3 regions of the Roseobacter litoralis Och 149 genome follow, and region 3 is predicted to be linked to each of the others. Evidence: riboswitches for the same ligand, from Rfam matches in the RefSeq annotation. Region 3 holds a riboswitch; each other region holds the start of a gene.

Region 1 (3,274 bases), 1.4 Mb from region 3:
CGATCTGGGTCGCGCCCAACATGAAGACACTGTCGCCACGCGGCACGATATACAGCGGGAATCGCGGATGAAGCAGTCGGACGGGGCGCGACAGCGTCGCGTCGGGGCAGCGGACCACAAGCATCTCGCCCTTCACGCCGCGCAAATCTGTGAGGGTATCGCGCGCAGCAAGCCCGCGGCAGTCAATCACCTGACCTTTGATGTTACCGCCAAACCCCACGCCTCTTTGCTCCAACCGCGCATGCAGCGCGGTCAGTGTCGCGCGAGGGTCAAGATGTCCCTCATCTGCCAAGAATAGCGCCTTGGAATAGCGTTCGGCCAAAAGCGGCTCGCACTCAGCGATCTGCGTTTTTGACAGCGATGTCGCGGTCGGCGCGCGGCGCGCAAAAGTTGCCAGATCGCTTTGATCGCGATTAAGTGCGACAACGAGCGTGCCCTCGTGATGTACAATCCCGCCTTGGCTTTCCCACCACCTTGCAGCTTTGCGGCCTTGGCGCACGATCTCGGGCTCTGCGCTCACGCCTTCGCAATCGGGCGCCAGCATGCCGCCCGCCCACCAAGAACAGGCATGATCGCCCGGCGCGCCTTTGGGATCAATGAGCGTGACCTGCGCGCCGCGTGACGACAATTCTGCCGCCACTGCCAACCCGCAAACGCCGCCGCCCAGAATGGTGAATGGGCCGCTCACTTCCAAAACGCATGAAAGTGATGAACGGGCCCATGACCCCGCCCGACGTGCAATTCATCGGCACGCAAAATCGCTTGATGTAGCCAGGTGTGCGCACGCGATACCGCATCACTCAACGCCATACCCTGCGCCAGGCCCGCAGCGATTGCAGAGGAATAGGAACATCCCGTGCCGTGGGTGTTGCGGGTATTCACTCGTGGGGCCGAGAAGGCTTGCGTTCCCGTTTGCCAGACAAGATGATCGGTGCAGGTCTCTGCGTCGGCATGTCCGCCTTTCATCAAAACTGCACCGACGCCAAGTTCGAGAAGGGCGGACGCCTGCGACTGCGTGCTGCCCTCGCCGACCAGTTTCGCTGCTTCAGGTAGGTTGGGTGTAAGCAGGGTCGCGCGTCCGAAAAGTGAAGATTTCAACGCATTTATCGCGCTATCGGCCAGCAGAGTATCGCCTGATTTAGCAACCATCACGGGATCAAGCACAACTGGCCCATCATAGCCCGCCAGCGCATCCGCCACCGTTGCAATCAGCGACGGTGTGCCCAGCATTCCGATCTTGACCACGTCAATATCGATATCATCCAGAACGGCTTTTATCTGCGCAGCAACGACCTCATCCGGGATCGGATGAATGGCTGTGACAGCATTGGTGTTCTGTGCGGTAACCGCCGTCACAACAGAAGCAGCATAAACACCCATTGCGGAAAAAGCCTTGAGATCGGCCTGAATACCAGCCCCACCACCAGAGTCGGAGCCAGCAATCGTTAACGCCTTTGCTACCACGTCGTAGCCCCTCGGTTTAAGAGTCAGGAAGCTAAAGGGCGCAGGACATCACGGATGCGAGTTCCGCGAGCTGTTCCCTCCGCCGGTCCTAACCGGTTCAGGTTCAATGGGTTCGCAGCTTGTGCATCTCAGCCCGGTTAAGGGCACCCCAACAGATATAGATCTACGTGTAAGTTGATCGCGCAGAAGCGTCAAATGGTTAAAAGGATCTCAGGAGAATTGTTCTGAATGTCTACGAAATTGATCTTCGAAAGAGAAAAAGGGCCGCGACCATCTATGTTCTGTCACGCGACACCAAACGGTTTCCTAAAGCTGACACGGATGACTGCTTTTTGCACCGCCTCGCAACGCAGATCTTTTCGTGCATGCAGAATTTTTTACGCTGCAAACACACCCAGTACAATTCTAGCATGTCGGCTGCGAGCTCAAACCTGTCGTCGGCACCTTCGCAGCATCGACGATACGCAATGATGAAGGGCCTTTGAGAACGGCCCCAACCAGCCGTTCATCGCGAGAACCGTTGCCGTATTGCAGCTTCCCCGGAGCGGCGTTGATCGATTGCGCAGCATTTCCAACATTAACGTGCACTCATCGCACAAAACGAACTCTCGCAAGCGTAGCTTTAATTACCGCCATGCGACCTCACTTGCTCCGGGTTCGGCGCATTTATACCTGTCAATCGCCGCTACCTCGGCGCTTCGCAACGTCCGTGAGACCCCGAGCCAGCAGGTCGAATACGATCCGGATACGGCGGCTGGTCTGTAACTCCCGATGGGTAACCAGCCAGATTGGAAACTCAAGCGAGGGGAAATCCGACAAGACCTTTTCTAAGCCCGGTTCAGCCTCACCTAACGTTTCGGGCTGCATCGAGACGCCATAGCCCGCTTTTACCAATTCCCATGCGACGACACCGCTCTCGCTCGACATCACAAAGCTCTCTGCGCGAACGGGCACGCCCATGTTATGCAGCGGGGCCATCAAGCGCTCAGGATCAGCATTTCCGACGAAATCGAGGGTCGCCACATCACGCGGCGTATGCGGGCGACCTGCGCGATCAAGATAGTCAGTCGCGGCATAGAGATTGGCGCGAAAGTCGCCCAAATGCCGTGCAATCAGGTCCGGCTGATCTGGGCGGACGTGGCGTATCGCGATGTCCGCCTCGCGCTGTGTCAAATTCTGCATCTCGCTTGATGCATGGATGCGGACGCGGATGCCGGACGCCGTCTGTCGCAACGGCTTGAGTACGCCGGGCAGGATTGCTGCGGACAAGAGGTCTGTGCCCGTTACAGTAACTTCACCCGAGACTTCCTGTGATTTACCGTCGGCCACCATCGAGATGAGCGTCGCAGCCTCACCCATGGTACGCGTGTGATCAATCAGGTCGCGCCCTGCTTCCGTCAAGGTAAGACCACGGACGCTGCGCTCCACCAGCGTCACGCCAAGTGCCTCCTCCAACGCACCGATCTGCCGTCCTATCGTCGGCTGCGTTGTCTTCAACACGCGCGCCGCGCCGCTGAACGAGCCCTCCTCAGCTGTCGCGAGGAAGGCGCGCACCTGATTCCAATCGAAGGAGATAGCCTGCCAGTTCATCCATCAGCGTATAGCAGGTGGACGAATTTAGGCAATCGACCTTTCACGAGCGCATGGATGATACCGACTGCGAAACGAGATCAACCCGGTCTTAGCCATTGAAAGCGACACAATGTACTTCGCAGTTTTTTCTGACTGGCGCATCCGCGTTGCTTCAAACCTGAAGTGCAACACGCAATGGATGCCGACATGACTGCCGAAGCCTTCTGGGACCGGCATG
Region 2 (3,274 bases), 1.3 Mb from region 3:
CAGGGCGATTGCGCGGCCGGGTTTGTTTTGGGTCAGATCGGTTGCCATAAGCCTTCTGTGCGCGCCCGTCTTGCAAAGATCAAGCGCGCGGGCACGGCGCTGAATGCATGGCTGCTACCCGATATGACCCTGATTTTCGCCAACCTGCCCCCGGTGGAGCAGCAGATGGTCGAGCAAAACGCAGGCCATCATTGCCTCACCAACGGGAACGGCGCGAATGCCGACACAAGGATCATGGCGGCCCTTGGTGATGATCTCGGTGTCTTCGCCGCTTTTGGTGATCGTCTTGCGCGTGGTCAGGATGCTTGAGGTCGGTTTGACGGCAAAACGCACCACAACATCCTGCCCGGTGCTGATACCGCCCAGAATCCCGCCGGAATGGTTCGATGAATACTCTGGGCCATCCGGTCCCATCGAAATTTCATCGGCGTTCAATTCACCGGTCAGCATGGCGGCGGACATACCCTCGCCAATCTCGACACCTTTGACGGCGTTGATGCTCATCATCGCGGCGGCCAGATCCGTGTCCAGCTTGGCATAGATCGGCGCACCCAGACCTGCGGGGACCCCACGCGCGACGACTTCGATCACCGCGCCTACGGAACTGCCCGACTTGCGCAGCCCATCTAGGTAGTTTGCCCACTCATCCGCCGCCTGCGCATCGGGCGTCCAGAAGGGGTTGGCGTCGATCTGATCCCAGTCGAACCGGGAGCGGTCGATTTCATGCGCGCCCATACGCGTCATGTAACCTTTGATGTCGATCCCCGGTGCGATGGCATTGATCGCCTCGCGCGCCAGCCCACCGGCGGCTACACGCGCTGCTGTTTCGCGCGCCGAGGACCTGCCGCCACCACGATAATCACGCACGCCGTATTTCTGGAAATAGGTGATATCCGCATGGCCGGGGCGGAATTTATCCTTGATATCGCCGTAATCTTTGGAGCGTTGATCCGTGTTCTCGATCATCAGTTGAACCGGCGTGCCGGTCGTCACCCCTTCGAAGGTGCCGGAGAGGATTTTGACCTCATCCGCCTCGCGCCTTTGCGTGGTGTATTTGTTCTGCCCGGGTTTGCGTTTGTCCAGCCAGTGCTGAATTTTGCCCGCGTCAATTGCGACACCGGGCGGGCAGCCATCCACAGTGGCGCCAAGGGCGGGGCCATGGCTTTCACCCCACGTGGTGACACGGAAAAGATGGCCAAATGAATTCATCGACATCGGCGGTGCTCCTTTAGCACAGGTGCTTAGCCGCGCAGACCGAGCGCCTCAAGCCCTTATCGCTTGCCAAGCCCCGCCGCGCGTAATACGTCCCTGCTTACCTCGGGGGGCCAATCCGGCTGAGATGCGCACGCGCGCGGACCCGTAGAACCTGAACCGGTTAGAACCGGCGGAGGGAAGGTTGAGCATATCATCCTCTTTCGCCGTTCGACGCATTTGAAAAGGATAGATCATGCGAAGAACTCTGATAACTGCTGGCATCGTGTTGGCCTCGCAGGCTGCGGCTGAAACGCCCGTGCTTACCGTCTACGCGGGCGATTACTTTACCTCCGAATGGGGGCCCGGCCCGATGATCGAAACCGGGTTTGAAGAGATTTGCGGGTGCGATCTGCAGTTTTCGACCGGTGATCTTGTGCCGCGTTTGCTGTTGGAAGGCGCGCGAACCAAGGCTGATGTCGTGATGGGTCTGACGTCGGATGTCACATCCAAAGCACGTGCGACCGGCTTGTTTGCACCGCACGGGCAAGACAACGGGGCGCTGACACTGCCGGTTGACTGGACGGATGACACCTTCTTGCCATTCAACTACGGGCATGCGGCCTTCGTTTACAATACAGCGACAGTTGCCAACCCGCCCGCGAGTTTCGAGGCCATGCTGGACATGCCCGATGATGTAAAAATCGTCATTCAGGACCCGCGCACGTCTTTGTCGGGTCTGGCGCTGGTGCTTTGGGTGCAATCTGTCTTTGGCGATGACGCAGGCGCGGCCTGGGAAAAGCTCGCGCCGAACATCCTGACCGTGACCAAGGACTGGTCGGCCAGCTACGGCATGTTTACCGATGGCGAAGCAGACATGGTACTGAGTTATACCACCTCACCCGCCTACCACATGTTTGCCGAGGATGATTTCACCAGACAGGCCGCGATTTTCCCCGAGGGCCACTATTTTATGGTCGAAACCGTCGGCAAGATCGCAGCGACGGATCAGCCTGAACTGGCCGATGCCTTCATGGCCTATGTGATGAGCCAGAGCTTTCAATCCTCGATCCCCGCGGCCAACTGGTCGTTGCCATCTGCGTTGCCGCAGGATCAATGGCCCGAAGGCTGGGCGCAATTGCCGCTGCCGGACAAGGTGCTGTTTTACTCCGAAGCCGATGCAACCGCGCTTCAGGCAGAAGCCATTGAGACATGGCGCGCAGCGCTCAGCCAATAAGCGGACGTGCGGGGATCGTTGCGGGCACCTTGGTGGTCGCGGCGGTCCTGTTGGCGTTTCTTGGCATCGGTTTGCGGGCCGAGGCCAGCGCGGGCTTTGGGGCTGCGGAATGGCAAGCCATCCGCTTTACTGTTGTGCAGTCCGTCCTGTCCGCGTCGATATCCGTGGTGCTGGCCATTCCGCTGGCCCGTGCGCTGGCGCGGCGTGACCTGCCGGGACGTCAGATGCTGATCACCTTGCTGGGTGCGCCTTTTATCCTGCCGGTCATCGTCGCGGTTCTGGGTCTGCTGGCCGTATTTGGTCGCAATGGGTGGGTCAATGCCGCCTTTGGCACCTTGGGTTTGCCGCCGGTGTCGATCTATGGCTTACACGGTGTGGTATTGGCCCATGTGTTCTTCAACCTGCCCTTGGCCACACGCCTGTTGCTGCAAGGCTGGCAGAGCATCCCGGCAGAGCGGTTTCGCCTTGCCGCGCAACTGAACCTGTCGCCATGGGTTATCTTTCGCACCATTGAGGTGCCGCTGCTGATCCGTATTCTGCCCGGTGCGGCCGCCTTGATCTTTGTGATTTGTCTGACGAGCTTTGCGGTTGCTCTGACACTGGGGGGCGGTCCGCGCGCGACGACAATCGAACTGGCCATCTATCAGGCGTTCCGCTTTGATTTCGATCTGTCAAAGGCGGCTTTGCTGTCGGTGATCCAGCTTGTTCTGGCGGGCGGCGCTGCCGTGCTGGCGCTTTGGATCATCCCGCAGATTTCACTGACCGGTGGGATGGACCGGCCGGTGCAACGATGGGACGGGCGCGGCGGTCTGCAACGGTTCGGGGACGGCGTCGCGATCCTGCTCG
Region 3 (3,274 bases):
GACCGCTTTCAAGATCGCGGCCCAGCTTGCCACCAGCCTTGCCCGCTTCCATCACGCAGGCCTGTTCTTCTGGCGTCAGCCGCTCAAACGTCGCGTTTGAGAATGCAATTGGCCTGACGGTGATGGCATGCCGTGTCAGCGAAATCTCTGGACCAACCTCGTAGAACTTCATCTGTTCGATGCCTGCCGCCTCGTTCTCGGCCGCGTCGATTACGCCGGTCTGGATGGCGTTATAGACTTCGCTATAGGCGATGACCGAGGGGGCCGCCTTGATGGCTTCGAAGATACGGGTCTGGATCGGTGCTCCCATGACGCGCATTGGCAGCCCTTGGAGTTCTTCCATCGTGGTCACGGGCTTGTTCACGATCAGGTTGCGCGTGCCACCGCCCGCGTAGCCGATCAGCCGCACATCCGCCTGCTGCAGAACGTCCGCGGCGAGCGGAGCAAGAGCATCCTGTTCCATTACGGCATTCCAGTGATCCAGATCACGAAACAGGAACGGCATGTCCATCAAGGGCGCTTTCTGCGAGAAAGTCGACATATGCGATGGGCTGACAATGGCGTAATCCACCGCGATGCCCTGGCTCATGTTTTCAAAATAATCCTTCTCCAGCCCAAGCTCTGAATTCAGATGCAGATCAAAGATGAGCGAGCCACCGGAACATTCGCCCGCGACGCGCTCAAACTCCCGCAATGCTTTGGTAAAGGCGTGAGATTCGTCGAACTGCACAGCGCCCACAAGTTCGGTCGCCGACGTCGTCGTGGCCCCCGATGCCAATGCAATGCATGTTGCTACAGCCAAGTATTTCATACAATCCTCCCAGTTTTCTGGCGGCTACTAGACGGCCACCCGGAGACTACAGTATGGTTTGAGTCTGACCGTATACGCAACAACTGTTTATTTACCAAAGTCCTTTGCAGCCGAAAGTAATCTGGACCTGCGAGGGTCTGTCAGGAGTCCCTTCATGTCGGAACATGCTTTGAGAATACCCGAGTTCAAAGGCAAACGCATTCTGATCACTGGCGCATCAACCGGCATCGGAGCGGCGCTGGCAGAGGCATTTGCATCACAGGGGGCACATGTCGGTGTGCATTACAATTCAAGCAGTGAAGCTGCGGAAACAGTGGCGCGCAACATAGAGGCTAAAGGCGGCAAAGCGCATCTGATCCGAGCGGATGCGTCAGACAGTGCGGCGATGGGCGCTGCGGTTGAAGCCGCCTCAGCGGCACTCGGCGGCCTTGACGGGCTCATCAACAATGCCGGTGGGATGGTCAGGCGGGTTGCCTACGCCGAAGTGACCGACACAGATTACGACGACATCATGGATTTAAACGCCCGTTCAATCCTTGTGGCCTCCAAGGCTGCCTTCCCCCATCTAAAGGTGAGCGGCGGTTTCGTCATACATACATCCTCGATTGCAGCCAGAAACGGCGCGAGCAACGGTGCCGGGCTTTATGGCTCGTCAAAGGCATTCGTTTCAAACGTCACCCGGGGTATGGCCAAAGAATGGATCGCCCATGGTATCCGGGTGAACGCGGTCGCGCCCGGTGTGATTGATACGCCATTTCATGAACGCTACTCGACCGCAGCGCAGATGGACGCGATGCTGGCAACCATTCCGCAAGGGCGTTTGGGAAGCGCTAAGGACTGCGTCGGCGCATACCTCTTTCTGGCGTCAAATCGTCTGGCGGGATATATCATTGGCCAGACGATCGAAGTGAACGGCGGACAGCTTATGCCTTAACCCGCAGCGCAAAACCGCATGGGTGATGGATGCCGCTGCGTATGACGCGTTGAATCAGTTTGACGACCCGACCGAAAAAAATTAGCCGTTTATGCACCAGGGGCGCTGAAAAGCTGAGACGTACCCTTCGAACCTGAACCAGATAGTGCTGGCGGAGGGAGGTTGTATGTCTACTTGTGCTGCATACATCGCACCTCTTTTTGCTTGCAAAAAGAGGAAACACAATGGCCCCACATGACCTGCTGACTGCGCTGCGCGACCAGAATCCTTTGGTGCACTGCATAACGAACTACGTGGCGATGAATGTCGCGGCAAACGTCGTTTTGGCAGCGGGTGCATCACCCGCCATGGTCCATGCGCCCGAGGAAATCGCCGAATTTACACCTGTTTGCGGCGCATTGACGATCAATATCGGAACACTGTCAGCGCCTTGGCAGGCCAGTATGGTGGCGGCGGCAACGGCGGCCAATGCGCAGAATATCCCGTGGGTTCTGGATCCCGTTGCGCACTTCATCTCCGATTATCGCAAACGTGCAGCGCAGCTTCTGCTCGCACAACGCCCTACGATCCTGCGCGGCAACGCATCTGAAATTCTGGCACTGGCCGGGGAAGCAGGGGCTGGGAAAGGGGCCGACAGTGGGGACAGCGTAGAGGCCGCTCAGGGGGCTGCCAAATCGCTTGCGACCCAGTTTGGGTCGGTCGTCGCGATCACCGGCCCCGTTGATTATCTGACCGATGGCACCCGCGAGGCGCAGGTTTCGGGCGGCTCGCCCCTGATGCCGCAGATTACCGCTCTGGGCTGTTCTCAGACCGCATTGATGGGCGCATATGCAGCCACAGGCCCGGCTTTCGACGCGGCGCTCGCCGCCCTTGCGCATTTCAAAGTCGCAGGCAGTGCCGCTGCAAAGCGCGCCGAGGGGCCGGGCAGCTTTCAGGTCCATTTCCTTGATGCACTTGCCAACACACAGCCCGCTGATTTGGCACAGGTCATCGGATGACGGGCCAGTTGAAAGATCACTTGCGGCTCTATCTGGTGACCGACCCACAGCTTTGTGCGCAAACGGGCATCGTGGAGACCGTGCGCCGTGCGGTGGCGGGTGGGGTGACGATGGTGCAACTGCGTGCCAAACACGCCACCACCGCGCAGCGCATTGACCTCGCGATGGCGCTCAAGGCCGCCTTGCAGGGCACCGGTGTGCCGCTCGTCATCAATGATGATGTCACTGCTGCAGTCGCCGCGGATGCAGATGGCGCGCATATCGGTCAGGGCGATATTGCGCCGGACAAAGCCCGCGCGATGCTCGGCCCCGACAGAATTCTGGGGCTGTCGTGCGAAACGCCGCAGACCGTGCGCGACGCGGACCCGGCCTATGTGGATTACCTTGGGCTCGGCCCTGTTTTTGGCACGGATACGAAAACCGACCACGCGCAGCCCACGGGTTTTGACGGACTGGCCGATCTGATCGCGCTGTCGTCTTTGCCGAATGTTGCGATTGGCGGCCTCAAGCCCGACCATATAGATGGTGTGC

The links. Region 3 has a riboswitch for thiamine pyrophosphate ahead of thiM (hydroxyethylthiazole kinase). Riboswitches for the same ligand answer to the same signal wherever they lie in the genome.
Region 1: another riboswitch for thiamine pyrophosphate. It lies ahead of thiD (bifunctional hydroxymethylpyrimidine kinase/phosphomethylpyrimidine kinase); the one in region 3 lies ahead of thiM (hydroxyethylthiazole kinase).
Region 2: another riboswitch for thiamine pyrophosphate. It lies ahead of RLO149_RS19630 (thiamine ABC transporter substrate-binding protein); the one in region 3 lies ahead of thiM (hydroxyethylthiazole kinase).

The regions. Positions count from the first base shown of each region.
Region 1 is NC_015730.1:4,022,178-4,025,451, forward strand. It holds gene RLO149_RS19250 (FAD-dependent oxidoreductase) at 1-688, opposite strand, end outside; gene thiD (bifunctional hydroxymethylpyrimidine kinase/phosphomethylpyrimidine kinase) at 685-1,464, opposite strand; TPP riboswitch at 1,522-1,625, opposite strand; gene RLO149_RS19260 (LysR family transcriptional regulator) at 2,140-3,054, opposite strand; gene RLO149_RS19265 (class I SAM-dependent DNA methyltransferase) at 3,244-3,274, shown strand, end outside.
Region 2 is NC_015730.1:4,093,598-4,096,871, reverse strand. It holds gene RLO149_RS19645 (DMT family transporter) at 1-48, opposite strand, end outside; gene aroC (chorismate synthase) at 115-1,215, opposite strand; TPP riboswitch at 1,309-1,410, shown strand; gene RLO149_RS19630 (thiamine ABC transporter substrate-binding protein) at 1,448-2,428, shown strand; gene RLO149_RS19625 (thiamine/thiamine pyrophosphate ABC transporter permease ThiP) at 2,404-3,274, shown strand, end outside.
Region 3 is NC_015730.1:919,272-922,545, reverse strand. It holds gene RLO149_RS04205 (TRAP transporter substrate-binding protein) at 1-811, opposite strand, end outside; gene RLO149_RS04200 (SDR family NAD(P)-dependent oxidoreductase) at 966-1,745, shown strand; TPP riboswitch at 1,834-1,923, shown strand; gene thiM (hydroxyethylthiazole kinase) at 1,970-2,743, shown strand; gene thiE (thiamine phosphate synthase) at 2,740-3,274, shown strand, end outside.